One region of the Exiguobacterium sp. S22-S28 genome, then DNA from elsewhere that is predicted to be linked to it. Evidence: riboswitches for the same ligand, from Rfam matches in the RefSeq annotation. Region 1 holds a riboswitch; each other region holds the start of a gene.

Region 1 (7,565 bases):
GTATGGTGATGTTCCTTCTGGAAGTTGACGAGCAACTCGTCCAAGTTTGGTGTCGCATCCGACAACGAAATGATATCTGCCGTCTGATAACCGCGGCGTTCTGAGACATCCGTGATTTCAGCTTGGAACGTATCGAGAATCGTTTGTTTGTCTTGATCCGTTAATGTATAGTTTTCAACCAGCTCCGCCGGCAGTTTCGAGACGTCCCATTGTTCGTAGAGTACACCGCGTGAGGCAAGGAATGAAGACACCTCGTTTTGATCCGTATACCGTTCGTTTGTCTGTTGGAAAAGTACTGTTGCCATTGTAAATTCCTCCTTTTAATGAATCGCCTGTCGGCACGTTTGTAGTTTTAAGGTGTAACTGAACAAAAACTCGAATGCTTCCAACTGTTTTTTGGCTTCAAAGGCAGTCGGTGCCCAGACGGTAATACCGTGATTGCGAATCAGGACAGCGCCGCTCTCGGCATGTACATGCGCTGCAAAGGCAGCGGCAAGTGTCGGAATGTCGGCATGGTTCGGGATGATCGGCACACGGACTTCCGCATCTTCTTCCCAACGGCCAAGTGCCTTGATGATTTCCTGACCGGCAAACCGAATCTCACCTTGATCGCCGTACAGTTCCGAAATGACATTGTTGTCGACCGTATGGACGTGAAGGGAACAGCCGGCAGTCGTTCGGTTGAAGACCTCGACGTGGAGCAACGTTTCGGCAGAGGGACGGCCCGTCTGTTCGCCGATCAGTTGACCAAACGCGTCGACATGGACGAAGTCGTCCGGTGTATCCTGCCGTTTATCCTTCCCGCTTGCCGTCACGAGAAATTCAGTCGGTTGATCGGCTGTCCGGATGGCGAGATTGCCGCTTGTGCCGGGGAACCAGTCGCGTGCTGCAAGTTCCTGTTTGACGGCACGTAATTCTTCGTATCGTTTTAAGAAGGTCATGTGTACACCACCTTTGTCTGGAGATGATTCAAGATGTCATGAAAGTTTTCAAACGGTGTATACGGGATGCCGTGCTGTTCACACAGTGTGATCAGATAATCCCGTGCATAAACGTGATCCGCCTGCTTGGCCAGTTCAAAATCCGTCACAGAGTCGCCGATCGCGATGATCGTATCACCGTCCTGCTTCAGCTTCCGGGCGATCGAGGTTTTGCAACAGCCGCATTGATTTGTACAGGCTGCGTCGCAGGCATGCGGCCATTCGATTCGAACCGTCTCCTGGCTGAAGTCACTGCCGTTGCAATAAATCGCTTCGTCCGTCAGTACATCCGCAAGAATCGGCTGGACAAAAAAGTCGATCCCGCCGCTGACGATGGAAAAGTCAATCTCGTTTGATTTGGCAAAGGCGAGTAAGGTGTCGAAGCCGGGACGGATGACCGCCCGTTTCGTCAAGAAATCAATGTAGTCTTGTTTTTGACTGGACGGAAGCAGCTGAAACATCTGTCCGACGCCGGACTGGATCGAGAGCGACCGGTCGAGCACACCTCGTTTTAACGGTTCAAATTTTTCCGGCGGAGCGAACTCCTGCATCAAGGCGATGATATTATCGTGCTCCGTTACCGTGCCGTCAAAGTCACATAAAATCCGGATCGTCATTTCGTAATCCCCCAAGCATCGAGGGCGACACGTAATTCCTCGTGCCGGTGGGCGGCACTTGTCAGTGATTCACCGGCCAGTGCTGCGTCGAGTGCCTGGCGGAAAGCGGTGACTCCGGCCGCAGCGCCTTGCGGATGACCGTGGACACCGCCACCGGCATTGATGACGGAATCGACGCCGAAATCACGAACAAGCTGGGCGACGAGACCCGGGTGGATTCCGGCGGACGGGACCGGGAGAATCGTTTTGGTCTCACCGATTCGGGTCGCTTCGACGGCAATCCCGCGAGCCAAGTCTTTGGCGAGGGCGACATTCCCGTACGGCGACGGGAACAACGTCAAATCGGCACCGGCAATCCGCGGCAACGTTCCGAGCAGGACCGGGGCGGCAATTCCGTACTCGGGACTGGCGATTAAGGCACCGCTCAACGCCGGGTGATTAAAGATCGGGACCGGGATTTCCGGATCGGCTGCCAGTTCCCGCAAGACGTCGAGTCCGTATGTAAACGTGTTGAGCAGGAGGGCTGTCGCTCCGGCTTCGACCAGTTGTTTCGCCTGTTCTTTCAAGCGGAAGACCGGCCCACTCAACGTAATCGCATAAAGGGCCCGTTTACCGGTCCGTTCATAATGCGCATCGAGGACTTCCCGTCCGATGCGCGCCCGGTCGATGGACGGTGTCAGCGGATTGTCGTATAAAATCTCGTCATCCTTGACGAGATCAATCCCGCCGGCAAGCTGGGCTTCGAGTTGTTCCCGTAAAAAAACGAGGTCCCGTCCGATGACACCTTTAAAGATGCTCATCAACAGAGGACGGTCATGGACTTGGATCAATTGGCGGACGCCCTCGATGCCGAATTTAGCACCGGGAAAATCCGGTGTGAACGTAGCGGGAAGTTGGAGATCCGTCAGTTTGATTTGACCGTCGAGCGACAGCTTACCGAAGACGGTCGTCAAAATCGCCGAAAAGTCCCGTGAGACGTTGTGTTCCGGATAACGGATCGTGACATACCCTTTTCCGTCGTGTTCTTCCGTATGGACGACTTGTCCTTTAAAGGATTCAAGCTGTTGTTGTTCCAAATGATTCAAATCGGTCCATGAGCCGACCGTCAGACCGAGGGCGATTTGCTCTGCCCGTTTTGGTAACTGATCGGTCACGCCGAGTTGGTAAGTTGCGGTAATGTACGCCATGATCGTCGTCTCTCCCTTGTTAAAAAATACAAAAATGGTCCCTCGTCAATGACAAGAGACCATGAAAAATTGCGCGTGGACTCTTATCTGTCAGCGTATTAGCTGCAAGAATTAGCACCGTGCCAAGTGGTCGGTTGCTGCGACATCGTAGGGCTTGTCCCTCCGTCTGCTCTTGATAAGAATTGGATGAAATTGTGAAATCTAATTGCAATTTTTACACGAGAATGGTTACTTGTCAAACTATATTTTGAAAATTTATTTTTTTGAAAATACTTCTTCTATAGACGGTAGCATTTTTGCATCCATTTCACTAAAAATTGGAATTGACAGAGGGTGGTCGGCGCACGTAGTATTCAAATCAACATCAAACCACACGACAACTACATATGACTCTTATCGTGAGTTGGCAGAGGGAATTGGCCCGAAGACGCCGCAGCAACCGACCATCCGGCACGGTGCTACATCCAACAGACATTCGTCTGAGAGATAAGAGGACGGAGTATTCTACTGCGCCTCTTTTCTTTGACGAAAAGGGGCGTTTTTTCGTGTGATCATCAAGGGGGAAACTAGAATGGGATATCAAGCATTTACAGTACAGGACGCCATCGAACGGGTCCGGACACTCGGTCTGATCGGTAATGAACCGGTGACAGCAGAAGAAATCGGCGACGGCAATTTAAACCTTGTTTTTCGGATTCATGCGGGGAACCAGCAGCTGATTTTAAAACAAGCGTTACCGTATGCGAAGGTCGTCGGTGAAAGCTGGCCGCTGTCGCTCGAACGGGCATGGATCGAACAGTCAGCGTTAAAAGAATTTGCGAAAGTTGCGATTCCGTTTGTCCCGCGTGTGTACCATGCGAGCAAAGAAGAAGCCTTCACGGTGATGGAAGACTTGTCTCATCTGACAATCGTCCGGGCTGGATTGCTTGAGGGAGAAAAGTATCCGTTGCTCGCGGAGCACATCGGTTCGTATTTGGCCCGGACACTGTTTTATACGTCGGATTTTGCCCTCGGACCGGTCGCGAAAAAACAGATCGCCCGTCAGTACTACAATCCGGATCTGTGCGACATCACGGAGAAACTGATTTTCACGGACCCGTTTTATGACGCGGAAACAAATGCGATTGAAGCGGGACTGGAAGCGGAAGTCGACCGGGTCTGGAACGACGCGGAGCTGAGACGGGAAGTCGCGAAGCTCGAAGCACTGTTCATCACGAAAGGTGACGCCTTGCTGCACGGCGACTTACATACAGGCAGCATCTTCGCCTCGGCGGAAGAAACCAAAGTCATCGATCCCGAGTTCGCGTTTTACGGACCGTTTGGGTTTGATGTCGGTCAGTTCATCGCCCATCTGTTTTTTGCCGCTTATCCGGACTATGACCGGTTGCGCGACGAACGGATCAAGGACATCGATACGTTTTGGCTGACGTTTGCGTCGACGTTCAAGGCGTTGTGGGAGCGGGAAGCGGTGGAGCCGTTCCGTTCAGCGGACGGTCTCGTCGAGGATGTTCTCAGTACGATTTTACAAGACGCGCTTGGATTTGCCGGATGCGAGTTGATTCGCCGGACGATCGGACTGGCACCGGTCGCGGACTTGGAACAGATTACCGATCTGACCGTTCGTCTCGAACGAAAACGTCATGCGTTACGCCTCGGTGCTGCGTTGATCAAACGCCGGACGGAATGCAAGACGTTTACGGATCTGCGGAACTTTGACGTAACGGAGGAACTCAGCCGATGAGTCAATTCGTTCAGAGCATCATCTATGAAAACGGGACGGTGACGATCTTGGACCAAACCCGTCTCCCGGAAGAAGAACGGTATGAAGTCATTCACGATTTGGCGCAGGCGATTGAAGCGATCAAACAACTACGTGTCCGGGGGGCGCCGGCGATCAGTTTATTCGGTGGTTTCGTCCTCGTGCAGGAAGCGTTTCGGACGACAGGATCGCTTGACGAAGTGAAACAGGAACTGTTGACGGTGTCGGCACAATTACTGGCCACCCGGCCGACCGCCGTCAATTTGCGGAACGTGCTCGACGAACTGAATCAGCTCATCGTTTCGGCAAAGACGCTTGCAGAACTGCCGAAACGTCTGGAACAAAAAGCGGTGGCGCTTTACGAAGCGGATGCCAAGACGTCACGGCAAATCGGTGTGCATGCCATGGAGTTGTTTCAGGCAAATGACCGGGTGTTGACGATTTGTAATGCCGGATCGATTGCGACAGCGGCTTACGGAACGGCACTGGCCCCGTTTTATCTCGCGAAGGAGCAAGGCATTCCGTTATCCGTCTATGCGTCGGAAACACGGCCTTTGTTGCAGGGGGCACGTTTGACGACATGGGAGTTGCAACGGGCAGGGATTGACGTCACCTTGATCACGGACAATATGGTCGCGCATACGATCAAGGAAAAGCAGATCACTGCCATCATCGTCGGAGCGGACCGGATTACCCGAAACGGCGATACGGCCAATAAAATCGGGACGTTCCAGCTGGCGTTACTCGCACGTGCCTTCGGAATTCCATTTTACGTCGCCGCACCGCTGTCGACGTTTGACTTAACGAGTTTATCAGGCGACGAGATTGAGATCGAAGAACGGTCAGCGACGGAAGTGACGCAGTTTGCCGGACAGGTGACGGCGCCTGCGGGTGTACCGGTCTTTAATCCGGCATTTGACGTGACACCGCACGAACTTATCACCGCTATCATCACGGAACTGGGCGTCATCGAACGACCGAGCGTGGAAACAATCGAACAGACGGTAGGACAACAGACCATTTAAACAGACAGGGGAGATCCAGATGAAAAAATTAGCATTTGCTGTACTTGCACCGGCGGTCTTGCTGGCTGCTTGCGCCAATAGCGAAGCGACACCGACGAAAAAAATCAGCGGTGTCCCGGAAAGTGTCCAAGGAGACATTAAGATTGCCGTCATCCGCAACCTCGCATCCGATGATCATACGAAACAATTTTTGGACGGTGCCCGGTCAGAAGGGGAAGCGCTTGGTTTTAAGGTCAACACGTTCATCTCCGAAGGCAATGACGTCAAGTTCAAGGAACTGGTGGCACAAGCCGTTCAGCAGGATTATGACGGACTGATCATCTCGCACGGAAAAGAAGATTATGCCTATGACATGATCAAGCCGGCAATCGACAAAGGGATTAAGGTCGTGACGTTTGATACGGTGACGAAGAAAAAAGACCAGACGTTAAAAGGCATCACAGAGACATTCCAAGATGATCACAAACTGGCGCAACTCTCACTCGATGAAGTGACAAAAGTGAAGGACGACAAGCCGGTCCGGGTCATCAAGTTATGGTTTGGCCCTGGATTTGCACCGCTGGACCGTCGGCAGGAAATCTATAAGACGTACGAAGCCGATGGCAAAATCAAGACGCTTGAAACGGTTGGACCAACGAACTTCCAGGATGTCCAAGGCGATATTGCGACGAAGATGAACGCGATTCTCGCCAAATATCCGAAAGGAAGCATCGATGCCGTCTGGGGAGCGTGGGATGAAGTCGCCAAAGGCGCCTATAAATCCTTAAAAGATAACAAACGTCAGGAAATCCCTTTGATTTCAATCGATGTCTCGAACCAAGACATCAACTTGATGCGTGAGAAAGGCAGCAACTGGGTGTCGACGAGTGCCGTCGATCCCCACTTGATCGGACAGACGGACATGCGTCTGCTGGCGAAAAAACTGGCCGGCGAAAAAACACCGGACAGCTTTGATCTGGATGCTAAATTAGTCGAGCAAAAGGCGCTCAAAGCAGATACGACGATGTACAATCTCGATACGATCATCAAAGGCTGGAGCACATCCGAGAAATTCAACGAACCTTGGATGGAAAAACTGCGGAAAGCGAACGCTTCGAAATGACACAGTCCGATGTGACCAACCGGCTCGAGATGCGTGGGATCTCAATTGAATTTCCGGGTGTCAAAGCGCTGGATGAGGTTGATTTTTCCGTGCGCCGCGGGGAAATCCATGCGCTCGTCGGAGCGAACGGAGCCGGTAAGTCGACGCTGATGAAAGTATTGGCGGGAGCGCATACGTCGTATGACGGGACGATTTCGTTTGAAGGCGTGCCGTTGACGATCGATTCGCCGCGTGCCGCCAAACAGGCGGGGATTGAAATCGTTTACCAAGAGGTCGATACGGCACTGATTTCGTACTTGACGGTCGCAGAAAACATTTGTCTCGATTTGTTGACGAACGGACAGCTCAAAGGGGTCATCCGTCAACGCCGTTTTGAACAGATTGCATTGGAGGCGCTCGGGAAACTCCAGTCTTCCATCGATGTCCGGCAACGGGTCAGTGAACTGCGCCTTGCCGACAAGCAGTTGGTTTTGATCGCCCGGGCACTCGTCCAAGACAGCCGTTTTTTAATCTTGGATGAACCGACGGCTCCGCTCAGTCAACGGGAGACGGAACACCTGTTTCGGGTCATCAAGGAACTGGCGACACGTGAACAATTGGGCGTGATTTTCATCTCGCACCGCCTTCAGGAGTTGTTTACGATCTGTGAGTCGATTTCCGTCATGCGTGACGGAAAACTGGTCGCCCGCCAAGCACTGGTCGGACAAACAAAAGAGACGATCGTGGAACAGATGCTCGGAAGACGTTTGCAGCAGACAAACCGGCAAACAAGGCCCGTTGGACAAGCGCTGCTCGAACTCGATCAAGTATCGGTCACGGGACAGCTGGATCAGCTGTCCTTGACGGTCCGTGCAGGTGAAGTGATTGGAATTGCCGGACTTGTCGGAGCGGGAAA
Region 2 (7,565 bases), on a different contig from region 1:
ACGTTTGACACGGGCCTACAACTTAACCGTTCCGCAAAGTGGACGGACATTATCGGGCGGTATTGATCCGGCTGCCTTCCATAAACCAAAACGCTTTTTCGGAGCCGCACGGAACATCGAACATGGCGGCAGCCTGACGATTCTTGCGACAGCGCTTGTGGAAACGGGCTCACGTATGGATGATGTCATTTATGAAGAGTTCAAAGGAACCGGAAACATGGAACTTCATCTGGATCGGAAATTATCCGAACGCCGGATCTTCCCGGCAATTGATATCCGGAAATCCGGAACACGGAAAGAAGAGTTGTTGTTACCGAAAGAACAATTGGATGCGTTATGGACGATCCGTCGGACAATGAATGAATCCAATGAGTTTGTCGACAGCTTCTTACGAAAGATTCGGGATACAAAAAATAATGAAGAATTTTTTGTTGAACTGGAGAAAGAAAAGAAGAAGCCTGTCCGGCGCGCACCTGTTAAACCGCGTGTGACGAAAACAGACACAACGACTTGAAAATAGGTATTGCGGGTCGTTAAAAAATCGTTTAGTATAGGAAGGTAACTTACTCTGGCTCAGCAAATGAACCAGGGCGGAAGGAGAGAAAACAACCATGAAACAAGGAATTCACCCAAACTACAACAAAGTTGTATTTATGGATTCAACTACTGAGTACAAATTCTTGACTGGTTCTACACGTTCTTCGAACGAGACAATCACTTGGGAAGATGGAAACGAGTACCCGCTCATCCGCGTGGATGTGTCTTCGGACTCGCACCCATTCTACACTGGTCGTCAAAAGTTCAACGCTGCAGACGGTCGTGTCGATCGCTTCAACAAAAAATACGGCCGCAAGTAATTGCGACCCCGGTATTAAAAAACAGCCTGTCTCCATCACTGGAGCAGGCTGTTTTTGTATAGACAGAACTTGGTACGGTACGCCAGATACGTTCTCAAAACGAAAGATAGTCCGATTCCACCGGCAGCTCCGATAAGATACGGGAGTGTATCCGGATTATTCGCAAAATGTTCCATGAGCAGACTGAAGGAAAAATGACGACCGAGGAAATAACCTGCCCCTAAAAAGATACTGATCCAAATCAAGGCACCGGTATACGCATAGGTGACGAAGATCCGGAACGGCATTTTCGAGACACCGGCAAAAAATGCGGACAGCTGCCGGAGACCGGGTATGTAGTAACCGATGATTAAAACGGTTTTTCCGTAACGTAAAAATCCGACTTCTGCTTTGAAAATATGTTTTTCAGAAATCCGTAACTTCGGAGCCATCCGGTGAAGGAGTGGCATCCCCAGTTTTAAACCGAGCATATAGCTGATGGTCATGCCGATGCAGCTGCCGGCGTAAGCCGCGAGAATAGTTCCGATCAGCGGTAAATCACCGTGGTGCATCCAAAATCCGGACATGACAAGTAACGTCTCGTCAGGCACCGGGAGACCGACGATTCCGCCTGCTAACAGAATGGCGAGTCCGAACGCTCCATATTGTTGGAGTATGTCATGTAGCATGTGATGAATCGGAGTCACCTTCCTTCAAAGAAACTTCTCTTCTAGTGTACAGGAAATAGATACCAGTTGAAATGAGAAGATGAAGAAAAATCCGGATTTGGAAAGGCTTTTTGATTTTTAGAAGTCAATCCTTTTTCTTAATCTGGATTCGGGCTATACTCGTTAAAGTGACTATTTTAGAGGACGGTGTTTTACGATGATGCATGTGATCAATCAATATGGTTGGATTGAAGTAATTTGCGGAAGTATGTTTTCCGGAAAATCAGAAGAACTGATCCGTCGCGTCAGACGGGCACAATACGGAAAGTTGCCGGTTCAAGTGTTTAAGCCGGCGATTGATGACCGGTACCACGAGGAGCATGTCGTGTCGCACGTCGGTAACTCCGTCATCGCGATTCCGATGGCGACGAGCCGTGATGTTTACGCAGCAGTAGCGGAAGAGACGCAAATCGTCGCGATTGATGAAGTCCAGTTTTTTGACGATGAGATCGTCGCAGTCATCGAAGCACTGGCTCAAGATGGCAAACGCGTGATTTGCGCGGGGCTGGATCAGGATTTTCGGGCGGAACCATTTGGGAAGATGCCTGAATTACTGGCGCGGGCTGAGTTCGTGACGAAATTGCAGGCGATTTGTCTTTCGTGCGGTGATCCGGCGTCACGGACACAACGATTGATTGACGGGAAACCGGCAAACTACAATGACCCCATTATTCTTGTCGGAGCGTCTGAGTCATATGAACCACGTTGCCGCCACTGTCATCAAGTTCCGGGGAAACCGCAACCGTTACAGGAATGGAAAAAACAACAACAGAACTAACAGGACACGATAGAAAAAGCGAGCAATTTCCGGCAATGAGACCCGGGAATTGCTCGCTTTTTTTAACCGGTCTGCGTCAGCCGGCTAAACTGATTGACAAATTGTGCTGTTTCACGGACGATCGTCTCTTGATCGTGATCGAGCGTCGCCACGTGATAGGAATCGAGCAGACAATAACTTCGTTTGTCATCGGAACCAATTGTCCGGTGCAGGTAATCCGAACAGGTCGGTGGAACGACATGATCTTCAGCAGAATATAAAATAAGCGTCGGAATTTGAATGTCAGGAAGTACGGGAATCGTCTCGCCAATCAGTCGTAACAGCTCAGACGCACAAACAGACGGGACATATTCATAGACGATTTCGAAAGCCGATCGTTTAATGTCGGGTGGACTTTCCGGCAGATAGACCGTGCATTCGGTGAACGATAATGCTTCATAGGCGGGGACAGATAAGGCAGCATTGATCGTGATGATTCCTGCAACCGGCAGACCTTCTGCAACAAGAGCAAGGGCAAGTGTCGCGCCCATTGACTGTCCGACAATGAAGATGGATTCGCACCGACGGGTCAATTGTTCATAGCCGTCACGGACACTTTGTTTCCAGTCCTCTGCCGTCGCCGCCTCAAAGTCACGCAAATCCGTGCCGTGACCGTGCAGGCGCGGCGCATAGACGGAGAAACCGCGTTCGGCAAAGCGTTCTCCTACAGCCCGAACACTTTGCGGGGTTGCGTTGAAGCCGTGACAGAGCAAAATGCCGACGGATCCACGGTCAAAGAAAAAATCGTCGGCGCCAGGTAAAACAGGATAAACCATACTCATCATCTCGTCCTCCATTTCAAAATAAAAAAACCCATTTGGCTTTGGACGCAAACGAGTTTCTCGTGTGTATCATCCAAAGCAGCCGCTTTGCTGGTCGGAGCACCTTGCAAATCGCAGGTTGCCGTGGAGTCCTAGAGCCAGGTCTCTCGTCCACTCTTGATATAACATATAGGAATTGTCGGATTAATCATTGAGAAGATGATAGCACTGCTAGAAAAGGATTGTCAAATGCTCCTTGACCGGCGACCGGAACTCTTCTATGATGAAGCCCAACCCGGGAAATCAATCGATATGGGTCATATGGTTTATTTTTGAAAATATGGTTGACCTTTAAAAGATCTTTCTGTAATGTAAAAATTAGTTTTACGACATAAGTTCGAACAGCAACAACACACATATGAATTTCATACCGCAACACTTATCCAGAGAGGTGGAGGGACTGGCCCTACGAAACCTCGGCAACAGACTCATTATGAGCACTGTGCCAATTCCATCAGACAATTGTCTGAGAGATGAGTCGAGTGGATTCTGCCATTGTGCGGATCCAGGTCTCTTCTTGTTTCTTAAGAAGAGGCCTTTTTGTATTTTTAAAGGGGGAGAAATGGTGATTACATTCAAAAATGTAAAAAAAATCTATCAGACAAACGAGCAATCGATTGCGGCTTTAAACGGAGTGAATCTTGAAATCCGAAAAGGCGAAATCTTCGGCGTCATCGGTTTCAGCGGAGCCGGAAAAAGTTCTTTATTACGGTGTGTTAACCTGCTCGAACGTCCGACATCCGGCAGTGTAACGGTCGATGGACAAGATTTGACGACACTCTCGGCGAAACAATTGCGGGAAGCAAAACAACACATCGGGATGATTTTTCAGCACTTCAATCTGTTGGATTCCAATACGGTTTTTGCGAATATTGCCAAACCTCTTGTCTTAAAAGGCGTCAAAAAAGAGGAAGTCCACCGGCGTGTCACCGAACTGCTGGATTTTGTCGACTTGGCAGACAAAGCCGATCATTATCCGGATCAGTTATCCGGCGGACAGAAGCAACGTGTCGGGATTGCCCGGGCCCTTGCCACTCAGCCGTCCGTCCTGTTATGTGACGAAGCGACATCCGCCCTTGATCCGCAGACGACACAACATATATTACGTCTGTTGAAACAGATTAATCAGGAATACGGCATCACGATTTTACTGATTACCCATGAGATGGGTGTCATCCGTGAGATTTGTGACCGGGTCGCCGTCATCGAGGCCGGTAAGCTGATTGAGTCGGGTACCGTGTTTGACGTCTTTTCGAATCCGCAGACGGGGACAGCGAAAAATTTCGTCCGTTCCGTCATGCAGGATGAGATTCCGGCGTCGGTTCAACAAGTCATCGATCAGCGTGGTGCCGGGCATCATATTTATAAAATCAATTTCCTTGGGGCAGGCACCGGACAACCGCTTTTATCACAAGTCGCGAAACGGTTTGATGTTGATCTCAACATTCTGCACGGCAGCATCACGGAACTGCAAAATATTCCATTCGGTAGTCTGCTCGTTGAACTGATTGGTGACACACCGGAAATTAACCGGGCACTTCACTATATCCATCAGTCGGATGTCGTCGTCGAGGAGGTGCTCGCGGATGTTGGTTAATTACACAGACATTTGGACCGCGTTCCTGCAGACGCTGACGATGGTCGGATTGTCGTTACTCTTCTCGACGTTGATTGGTTTACCGCTCGGGATTCTGCTTGTTGTCACACGTAAAGGGGCGTTGCTCGAACAAGTGCCGTTCTTTAACGTCTTAAGCAGCACCGTCAATATTTTCCGGTCCGTCCCGTTTATTATCCTGCTCGTCGCAATCATTCCGCTGACACGGTTGCTCGTCGGGTCGTCGATCGGCACGAAGGCAGCCATCGTGCCGCTGGTGTTTTATGCGGCACCGTACATTGCCCGATTGATTGAAAGTTCGTTGCTCGAAGTCAGTACGGGCGTCCTGGAAGCGGCGGAAGCGATGGGCGCGACACCGTTGCAGACGATTTTCCGTTTCTTGTTGCCGGAAGCACTCAGCTCGCTTGTTCTGAACTTGACGATCGCGACGATTGGCTTGATCGGGGCATCAGCGATGGCCGGGGCGATTGGCGGCGGCGGACTCGGTGACTTAGCGATTACCTATGGCTACCAACGGTTTGATACGACGGTCATGATCATCACGGTCGGGATCCTCGTTATTCTAGTGCAAGGCTTACAGACAACAGGCAATCTGTTGGCACGAAAAATTCGGAGACACTAAAAAAACATAGAACAGATAAGGGAGAGATGGATGATGAAAAAAGGATTAGCGATTGGTGCAGCATTGACGACGGTATTATTTGCGGGGTGTGCCGCTTCCGGAGAAGAGGATCAAAAAACGGTCAAGCTCGGTGTCAGCGGCTCGGACACACAAGTTTGGGAATATGTTGCGAAAAAAGCGGAAAAAGAGGGCATCACGATTGAACTCGTCAAGTTTTCCGATTACGTCCAACCGAATCTGGCACTGGCAGAAGGTGAAATCGATGCCAACTCGTTCCAGACGATTTCGTACTTCAATGCCTTTAAAAAAGAACATAAGTTAAAATTGTCGCCGATTGCGACGACGGTCATCGCACCGATGGGGATTTACTCGGATAAAGTCAAGGACGTCAAAGACATTCCGGTCGGCGGGAAGATTGCCGTCCCGAACGAAGCGACGAACATGGGACGGGCACTCCTGTTGCTTCAGGAAGCCGGCTTGATCAAGCTGCCGGACGACTTTGACGGAAACGGATCCGTTGATAAGATTGTCGAGAATCCGAAAAAGCTGAAGATCGTCCCGGTCGTTGCCGGGCAGACACCACGCGTCCTGCCGGATGTTTCCGCATCGATCATCAATAACGGAATCGCCGTCGATGCCGGTTTCAATCCGATCAAAGACTCGATTCTCCATGAAAATGAAACAGCGAAACCCTACATCAACATCATCGCGACACGAACAGAAGACAAGGACAAAAAGACGTTGAAGAAAATCGCTTCACTCTACCAACAGGACGATGTCGCGGCCTTCATCAAAAAAGAATACAAAGGAAGCACGATTCCGACGTTTGTCCCGCTCAGTGACATCGGCGAATAACTAAAAATTCAAAGGAGCGTGACCCAAATGACGGTTCAGACAAAACGGGAAAACTTGATTCAAACGATTGAGCAGGATATTGAACAAAAACGCGAGTCGTATCTCGAGACGAGTCACCGGATTCATGCGACACCCGAGATTGGCAATGAGGAATATTTTGCGTCGCGTCATCATGCGGAACGCCTGACGGCAGAAGGGTTCACAGTCGAACTCGGGGTCGCCGGACACGACACGGCGTTCCTGGCCCGGAAGACTTCGGATAAACCGGGGGCGACGGTTGCCTTCCTCGCCGAATACGACGCATTGCCCGGGAATGGTCACGCCTGCGGACACAACATCATCGGCACGACGAGTGTCGCAGCGGCGATTGCGCTCAGTAAAGTCCTCGATGAAGTCGGCGGCAGTGTCGTCGTCCTCGGCACACCGGCGGAAGAAGGGGGACCAAATGGCAGTGCGAAAGGCAGCTTCGTCAAACACGATCTCCTGACGGGAATCGATGCGGCACTGATGGTCCATCCGTCCGGACAAACGCGCATCACCGGATCCTCGCTTGCCGTCGATCCACTGGATTTTGCCTTTACCGGCAAACCGGCTCATGCGGCAGCGTCACCGGAAGAGGGCATCAATGCACTCGACGCCGTCATCCAACTCTTTAACGGCATCAATGCCTTACGCCAGCAATTATCGAGCGATGTCCGGATTCACGGGATCATCACCGACGGCGGAGACGCCCCGAATATCATTCCGGAGTACGCTAAAGCCCGCTTCTTCATCCGGGCGACGACACGCGAACAGCTGAATGCGGTGACGAAGAAGGTCAAAGCCATTGCCGAAGGCGCAGCCCTTGCGACCGGAGCGACGCTTGAGGTCATCGCATTCCAAAATGAGGTCGACAATCTCCTGTTCAACCGGACGTTTGACGAGATTTTCCGGGAAGAAGCGATTGTACTTGGGGAAGACGTCAAGACAGATGAACGGCCTGGACTCGGTTCGACCGATGCCGGCAACATCAGTCAAGTCCTGCCGACCATCCATCCGTACATCAAAATCGGAGCGGATGATTTGGTCGCCCATACGGAAAGTTTCCGGGAAGCGGCGCGGTCGGAACAAGGCGACGAAGCCTTGATCACCGGCGCCAAAATCCTGGCGCGGACGGCGTTACGTCTGTTGACGGACAGACAGTTACTCGGGACGGTCAAACAAGAGTTCCATGACCGGAAAAACGGTTATTTGGCATAACAGAAAAAATAAAAAGTATGTTTCCATCCAGC
Region 3 (7,565 bases), on a different contig from region 1:
GGAGAAGCACCTTGGCGCTCGAGTTCCCGAATCAGTCGCCGCCCGATTCCGTTCTGTTGGTATTTCGGCAGGACATACAAGCGGACGATTTCCCACGTTCCTTCCACATCGATTGCATGAATAAATCCCACGATTTCCCCTTCAATCAGTCCTACGTTAAAGTATTCTCCACGGGCTTCTTCAGCCGTTCGAATCGCCCGAACCACTTCTTCCTGTGGATACGCTTCTTGGACGAAATGGGCTTTCGAGCGCTCTGAATAGATCTCCTCGTACGTATCCATCCAAGATGTGAGCGCTATATCATGAATACGTGCTGCATCAGCAGGAACTGCTTCGCGTATCTCCATACCGAAATCCCCCTTTTCCTTTTACAGACTCATGTTCTTTTACCCTTTTCTAGAAATTTCAGTCGTATCCCTGCAAAGTTCCGGAGAAACAAAAAAAGTTCAGAAACTTCCTTCAAAAAGGAGTTCCTGAACTTTGGATTATGCGAAACGTTTTGCCTGCTCTTCAAGTGCAGCGGCTTTATCTGTTTGCTCCCATGGCAATTCGATGTCTGTACGACCGAAGTGACCATATGCTGCTGTCTGACGGTAAATCGGACGGCGGAGATCAAGCATCTTGATGATGCCTGCTGGACGAAGATCAAAGTTTTCTGCGATCAATTCGACGAGTTGTGCTTCTGGAAGCTTACCTGTTCCGAACGTATCGACAGCGATTGAAACCGGGTGCGCAACACCGATTGCGTAAGCAAGTTGAACTTCTGCTTTTTCCGCAAGACCAGATGCGACGAGGTTTTTCGCGACGTAACGTGCTGCATAGGCAGCAGAACGGTCGACTTTGGTTGGATCTTTACCAGAGAATGCACCACCGCCGTGGCGTGCGTAACCGCCGTACGTATCAACGATGATTTTACGACCTGTTAATCCAGCATCACCTTGTGGTCCGCCGATGACGAAACGACCAGTCGGGTTGATGAAGAATTTTGTTTCAGCGTCAATGTATTCCGTCGGGATGACCGGAGCGATGACGTGTTCTTTCAGATCCGCTTGAATTTGCTCAAGCGTTACTTCTTCTGCATGTTGTGTCGAGATGACGATTGTATCGACGCGAACAGGCTCGTTGTTCTCGTTGTATTCAACCGTAACTTGCGTTTTACCATCCGGACGGAGGTAATCGAGTTGTCCTGTCTTGCGGACTTCTGCAAGACGACGTGCCAGTTTGTGTGAAAGTGAAATCGGAAGTGGCATCAGTTCAGGTGTTTCTTTCGTTGCGTAACCGAACATCAGACCTTGGTCTCCTGCTCCGATTGCATCGATTTCTTCATCTGACATGTTTCCTTCGCGTGCTTCAAGCGCCTGGTCGACACCAAGAGCGATGTCTGCTGACTGCTCATCGATTGAAGTCAATACAGCACATGTGTCTGCATCGAAACCGTATTTAGCGCGTGTATAGCCGATTTCGCGAATGGTCTCACGAACGACTTTCGGGATATCCACGTAAGTCGATGTCGTAATTTCTCCTGCGACTAAAACAAGTCCTGTCGTGACAGAAGTTTCTGCCGCAACACGTGCGTTTGGATCCGCTGCAAGAATCGCATCCAAAATTGAATCCGAAATCTGGTCACAGATTTTATCCGGGTGACCTTCAGTTACTGATTCCGACGTAAATAGTCGGCGATTAAGGTTTGTCATGTTTGACCCTCCCAAAAAAGAATTTGACGGTGTACTCATTTCCCCTAGTTGAGTGGGACGGTAAAATGAAAAAAACCTTTCCATGTCCAAAAATGGTCAGGGAAAGGTTGTGCGTTCTTCCTTTACCCTCTTATCGTTCGAAGTGTTTACTTCGCTTCAGGAGAGCACCTTTTCCTACATTAATGATGAAATTAATATAAGACGGTTGCCGGGTTTCTTCGGGCCTTGTTCCCTCCACCTGCTCAGAATAAGAGTATCCGTTACGAATTACATGATATAAACTTGTGCCCACTCTGTCAAGCAACGTTTTAATTTCTAGTCGAAAAATTTCGAAAGAGATGTTAAACTGTTAATGCTGAAAGCGTTTCCAGATAAATAGAAATCAGCGCATGAAAATGATTGCCCTATCTTTAGTATGTCATATATAATGAATGTGTCATACTATTGATGGAGCCAAAACCAACGTAGGGGAAAGGTGGGGTCAGGATGCCGATGACGGTCCTGAATATCGAAGAACTACTCAAGAAGGAGCATGTGTTCAAGCAACTATCCGTTGCCGAACTAGTCGAACATGCGATTCGCAACAACGAAGGAGTTCTTGCAGAAAATGGTGCTTTGTCTGTAGAAACGGGGAAATTTACAGGTCGTTCACCGAAAGACAAGTTCATCGTCCGCGATGACTCATGTGAGATGCACATCGATTGGGGTCACGTCAATCAACCGATGGAATCGGATAAATTCGAACAGCTGTTACAGAAAGTTCTTCGTTACATGAACGAAGCGGATCAACTCTACTATACAGAAGCTGCTGCTGGTGCCGATACACATTTCACCCTTCCAGTGCGCGTTGTGACCGAATATGCTTGGCATAATTTGTTTGCGAAGCAGTTGTTTTTACGTGAATATCCTAAGGTAGCGGCCTTTGAACCATTTACGGTCGTCTACGCACCACATTTTAAAGCCGATCCTACGGTCGATGGAACCAACTCAGAAACATTCATCGCGATGTCATTTGAACACCGGATCGTTTTGATTGGTGGGACGGAGTATGCTGGGGAAATTAAAAAATCAATTTTCTCCGTCATGAACTACCTGTTGCCGCAACAAGAAGTATTATCGATGCACTGCTCCGCAAACGTTGGACACGACGGTGATGTTGCCTTATTCTTTGGTCTATCAGGGACTGGTAAGACCACCCTGTCAGCTGACGACAGCCGTCAATTGATCGGTGACGATGAGCACGGCTGGTCTCATGACGGTGTCTTCAATATCGAAGGCGGCTGCTATGCGAAGACGGTGAACTTGTCGCGCGAAAAAGAACCACAAATCTTTGACGCGATCCGCTTCGGAACCGTTCTTGAGAACGTTGTCCTCGATGACACCCGGACTCCGGACTATGATGATACGTCGCTGACTGAAAATACGCGTGCGGCTTATCCGATCACAGCCATCGATAACATTGCCATCCCGTCACGTGCCGGTCATCCGAAAACGATCGTTTTCTTGACGGCTGATGCGTACGGTGTGTTACCTCCCATCAGTAAATTAACAAAAGAGCAAGCCATGTATCACTTCCTGTCCGGCTACACGTCGAAACTGGCTGGGACAGAACGCGGTGTCACGGAACCGGAAGCGACGTTCTCGACCTGCTTCGGCTCACCGTTCCTACCGTTGATCCCTGAAAAATATGCGACGATGCTCGGTGAGTTGATTGATCGCCACGGCGTGACGGTTTATCTCGTCAACACGGGTTGGACCGGCGGCGCTTACGGAACAGGCAGCCGGATGAAGCTGGCGTATACACGGACGATGGTCAATGCCGCTGTCAACGGTCTGCTTACGGACATTCCGACAGAGGAGCATCCGATTTTCGGACTTCATATGCCAATCGAAGTACCCGGTGTTCCGACCGATTTACTCAATCCGGTCAAAGTGTGGGCAGATTCAGCTGCTTATACAGAGCAAGCAACAGCTCTCGCACATAAATTTAAGCAGAACTTCACCCGCTTCGTCAGTGCGACGGATGCGATCAAATCAGCTGGTCCTCGCGTTTAACAAGGAGTGGTGATCACAAAAAGGTTGAGCTCCTTAGCGGAAGCTCAACCTTTTTGTTTACTCAGACAATCGAATCCGTTTCTTCTTGTAAATGGCCTTCTTTTTGACCCAGCCATTCTTGACTTTCTTTTAACAGTTCGTATGCACGTTTTTTCGAAATCCCAAAACGTTGGCTGAGCATCTCAAACTGTGCAAATTCGCCTCGATCTGCACTGATTGCAAGTAACAAACAGTCCCGAAACGGATGATCCTCCCCCTGTAGTACATGTTTCAATGCAGGTTCAATCGGCAATTGATCGATGATTTCGCTAATATCGACGGACAATAATGCATCGATGTGCGATAGTAAACCGATCATATAAGCACTTTCCGCCTTCAGTGTCTTCGTTTCCGTTGCAAATAATTCACATAACTTTGCACAATGTAAAGAAGAACGTAATAGTTCACCTGACCACCGGTACGGACTGGCGAGTTTCATTTCACGCAAGACGATCAACGAAATCCAACTTTTTAATTGTGAGAAGCCTAATAAGGAAATTGCTTGCCGGACGGAACTGACGGTGTTCCGAAGACCGATCCCAGGGGAATTGATCAATTGCAACACTTGAACACTGATATAAGGATTTCCTTCAATCTCATCGATCACTTCATCGTAGTATTCATCTGTCTCCAACCACTTCAACATCTTCAGCAAAACGGGTAACTGAGGGGGTACAGCCTTCCCTTTCATCAGCATCGGCTTGGCGTAAAAATATCCTTGGAACCAGTCATATCCCATTTCCAAGCTGCGTATATGATCTTCGTGGGTTTCCACCCGTTCGGCCAGAAAACGCATATGCGGATAATTTCGTTTTAAGATATGTAAAATCGCACTTTGTTCACGAGGATTGATTGCTTCAATATCGATTTTTATCAAATCAATTAAATCAAACAACTCCGCCCCGTGATGGCGCAATAGATCGGTCACAAAATCATCGAGGGCCAACATGAATCCTGCTTCTTTCCACTTTTTTAGTGTTAACAGCATATTTTCATCGATGTGAACGGTTTCCAACACTTCAATAACGAAGCGGGTCGGGTCTAAGTGATCAATCAGCTCAGATTGCAACAGTTCTCCCGTAAAATTAATAAACAGTCGTTTCCCTTCCGCAACACGATCTACTCCGAGATGAATCAATGTATTGGTCAATACATCCATCGTCGCCAGTTCTCCATCAAAAACTGCTGGAGCTTCAACGGAACGATAGAGTAATTCGAAAGCATCGATCGAACCTAACCGGTCAACAATCGGTTGGCGTGCAAGTAAGATTTCCATCTCATGTTCCCCTTTAAAATCCATTAATTAGGATTATTTTATATGTTCTAGTATACCAAACATCCTTTTCTCTAAAAAAACAGTTTTTCAAATAATATCAATGTTCCACTAAATCAAAAAAAATCACTTCAACATCCTACATTGAAGTGACCTTTCGAATCCTGTTACGTCATCATCCATTTCATCACGTCATCCGTCACTTCCATCTTTTGATGCACCGGAAATTGATGGGCATATTGATAGATTTTCAAGTGGGTCTGTCTCGGATAACGGGCGGCATAATTCGTGGCATGACGCAATTTGACATTTTGATCATACAACCCGTGAATCAGTAACACCTCTCCCTGTGGTCTATAGTACAAGGGAGATCGAACATGATAGGCTTTTTGCTGTTGGTCCGGTGTACCGCCTGTAAAACGTCGAAGCATCTTTTGCATCGTTCGTTGTTCCTCATACGTCCAGACCAGATTCGTTACCCCCGCCCAAGAAACCGTCCGTTTGACAGGGCGATGATGGGCAAGCAATAACGCCATCTGACCGCCGCGTGAGAAGCCGAAGACCGACGTCCGCTCCACACGCTGATCCAACCAGTCAAATGCACTGATGGCGTCCAAAATATCCTGATTTCCAAAGTCCTCTTTACCGGTTCCGCCTAAGTTTCCACGATAAAAGGGCGCCATGACTAAATAACCCGCTTGCGCAAACTGCATCAGACGTGTCGGTCGGACCATCCCGATGTGACGTGTCCCACCACGTAAATACAAAAGACCTTGTCCATTCGCTTGAACGGGAAAAATGACATAGGCACCCACCCGTTCACCGTCAGATGTCTCATAAAACATCCGAAACGATCGAAACGGACCTTGTCTCGGCAGTTCAAACCAATCGGCGTTCGGCGAGTACACGAAGAGTCTCCGGAAGGACACGGTCCTTCATCATGAAGCTGTATTGGCGGTTCGTATCGAGACGAGGTGGGATATCGTCCAATAAGTATGCCCCGTCCGTCTCATCGACAGCCAGGTGAGGGACAAGTGATTTTATCTCGGCGAAGTAGATGTTCTTGATGATTGTATCCCCTCGTCCTTCGACACGATATTGTCCGATGTACTGAAGGCGTTCAATCTGTCCACCCGTTTCTTCCATCACTTCTCGGTATGCTGCTTCTTCAGCCGTTTCACCGGGTTCGACTTTTCCCCCGGGAAATTCGTACCCCCGTTGTTTATGATGCGTCAGTAACCATTTCCCCTCGTACACGGCAATGACCCAGACATGAAGCGGATGAACCGAGAACGGATGGTCCTCAAAACTCAGTTCGACCCGATTTTGATAATAATCCAAAAACGTAATCACGTGCGTGCACCCCATTTCTTCTTCTCTCTTCACTTTACCTGTTTCGAAAGCATTCTAAAAGTGAAAGTGCGTAGGAATTTGCCAGAATGACAAAAAAGACATCCCTCTGAATCGAGAGATGTCTGGGTTCTTATTTCAAGCGAGCTTCAAGCTCTGCTTTTTCTGCTTCAAATCCAGGTTTACCGAGTAAGGCAAACATGTTTTTCTTGTACGCTTCAACACCCGGCTGATCAAATGGGTTCACACCAAGCAGGTATCCACTCATTGCACACGCCTTTTCGAAGAAGTAGAACAAGAATCCGAGATGATACGGCGTCATCTCCGGCAATTCAACCGTCAAGTTCGGGACTTGTCCATCCGTGTGGGCAAGTAACGTTCCTTCAGCGGCTTTGTCATTAACAAATTGAATCGATTTTCCTTCAAGGAAGTTCAGACCGTCCAAGTCTTGCGCATCCTTTTCGATCGTCAAAGCATGACGTGCTTGTCCGACTTTAATGACTGTCTCAAACAAGTCACGGCGTCCTTCTTGCACGTATTGACCCATCGAGTGGAGATCCGTTGAGAAGTCGACTGCGGCCGGGAAAATCCCTTTGAAGTCTTTTCCTTCTGACTCTCCGTACAACTGTTTCCACCACTCCGACACATAGTGTAAAGCTGGTTCGTAGTTGACGAGGAGTTCGATGGTTTTCCCTTTCGCGTATAACGCGTTCCGGACGACTGCATACTGATAGGCTTCGTTTTCCGCCAAGTTTTCGTTTGAGAACTGAACTTGAGCGTCACGTGCGCCTGCCATTAATTCTTCAATCGAGATGCCTGCCGCTGCGATCGGTAACAGTCCGACCGGCGTCAAGACCGAGAAACGTCCTCCGACATCATCCGGAATGACAAACGTTTGGTACCCTTCTGAATCTGCAAGAGTCTTCAAGGCACCACGCGCTTTATCCGTCGTTGCGTAAATCCGGTCTTTCGCGCCAGCTTTGCCGTACTTGTCTTCCATGAACGTTTTCAACAGGCGGAACGAAATCGCCGGCTCTGTTGTCGTACCCGATTTCGAGATGATGTTGACCGAAACATCTTTTCCTTCGAGGACTTGGAACAAATCATGTAAGTATGTCGAAGAAATGTTATGTCCGGCATAGATGATTTGTGGT

What was found. Region 1 has a riboswitch for S-adenosylmethionine ahead of mtnK (S-methyl-5-thioribose kinase). Riboswitches for the same ligand answer to the same signal wherever they lie in the genome.
Positions count from the first base shown of each region.
Region 2: it holds a riboswitch for S-adenosylmethionine, as region 1 does, so the genes downstream of both, ACHA8N_RS16140 (methionine ABC transporter ATP-binding protein) here and mtnK (S-methyl-5-thioribose kinase) in region 1, are expected to answer to the same signal.
Region 3: it holds a riboswitch for S-adenosylmethionine, as region 1 does, so the genes downstream of both, metK (methionine adenosyltransferase) here and mtnK (S-methyl-5-thioribose kinase) in region 1, are expected to answer to the same signal.

Region 1 is NZ_JBHFFC010000014.1:11,721-19,285, reverse strand. Features, by position in the region: gene ACHA8N_RS03350 (1,2-dihydroxy-3-keto-5-methylthiopentene dioxygenase) at 1-305, opposite strand, end outside; gene ACHA8N_RS03345 (methylthioribulose 1-phosphate dehydratase) at 321-941, opposite strand; gene ACHA8N_RS03340 (2-hydroxy-3-keto-5-methylthiopentenyl-1-phosphate phosphatase) at 938-1,597, opposite strand; gene ACHA8N_RS03335 (2,3-diketo-5-methylthiopentyl-1-phosphate enolase) at 1,594-2,784, opposite strand; SAM riboswitch class I at 2,865-2,966, opposite strand; SAM riboswitch class I at 3,175-3,277, shown strand; gene mtnK (S-methyl-5-thioribose kinase) at 3,356-4,525, shown strand; gene mtnA (S-methyl-5-thioribose-1-phosphate isomerase) at 4,522-5,568, shown strand; gene ACHA8N_RS03320 (sugar ABC transporter substrate-binding protein) at 5,588-6,670, shown strand; gene ACHA8N_RS03315 (sugar ABC transporter ATP-binding protein) at 6,667-7,565, shown strand, end outside.
Region 2 is NZ_JBHFFC010000033.1:89,352-96,916, reverse strand. Features, by position in the region: gene rho (transcription termination factor Rho) at 1-514, shown strand, start outside; gene ACHA8N_RS16160 (type B 50S ribosomal protein L31) at 612-857, shown strand; gene ACHA8N_RS16155 (DedA family protein) at 893-1,525, opposite strand; gene ACHA8N_RS16150 (thymidine kinase) at 1,722-2,342, shown strand; gene ACHA8N_RS16145 (alpha/beta hydrolase) at 2,405-3,163, opposite strand; SAM riboswitch class I at 3,227-3,329, opposite strand; SAM riboswitch class I at 3,579-3,682, shown strand; gene ACHA8N_RS16140 (methionine ABC transporter ATP-binding protein) at 3,768-4,799, shown strand; gene ACHA8N_RS16135 (methionine ABC transporter permease) at 4,789-5,439, shown strand; gene ACHA8N_RS16130 (MetQ/NlpA family ABC transporter substrate-binding protein) at 5,473-6,294, shown strand; gene ACHA8N_RS16125 (M20 family metallopeptidase) at 6,322-7,533, shown strand.
Region 3 is NZ_JBHFFC010000030.1:968-8,532, forward strand. Features, by position in the region: gene ACHA8N_RS12905 (GNAT family N-acetyltransferase) at 1-347, opposite strand, end outside; gene metK (methionine adenosyltransferase) at 486-1,694, opposite strand; SAM riboswitch class I at 1,822-1,948, opposite strand; gene pckA (phosphoenolpyruvate carboxykinase (ATP)) at 2,181-3,749, shown strand; gene ACHA8N_RS12920 (EAL and HDOD domain-containing protein) at 3,811-5,064, opposite strand; gene ACHA8N_RS12925 (alpha/beta hydrolase family protein) at 5,229-5,969, opposite strand; gene ytkD (RNA deprotection pyrophosphohydrolase) at 5,941-6,414, opposite strand; gene ACHA8N_RS12935 (glucose-6-phosphate isomerase) at 6,545-7,565, opposite strand, start outside.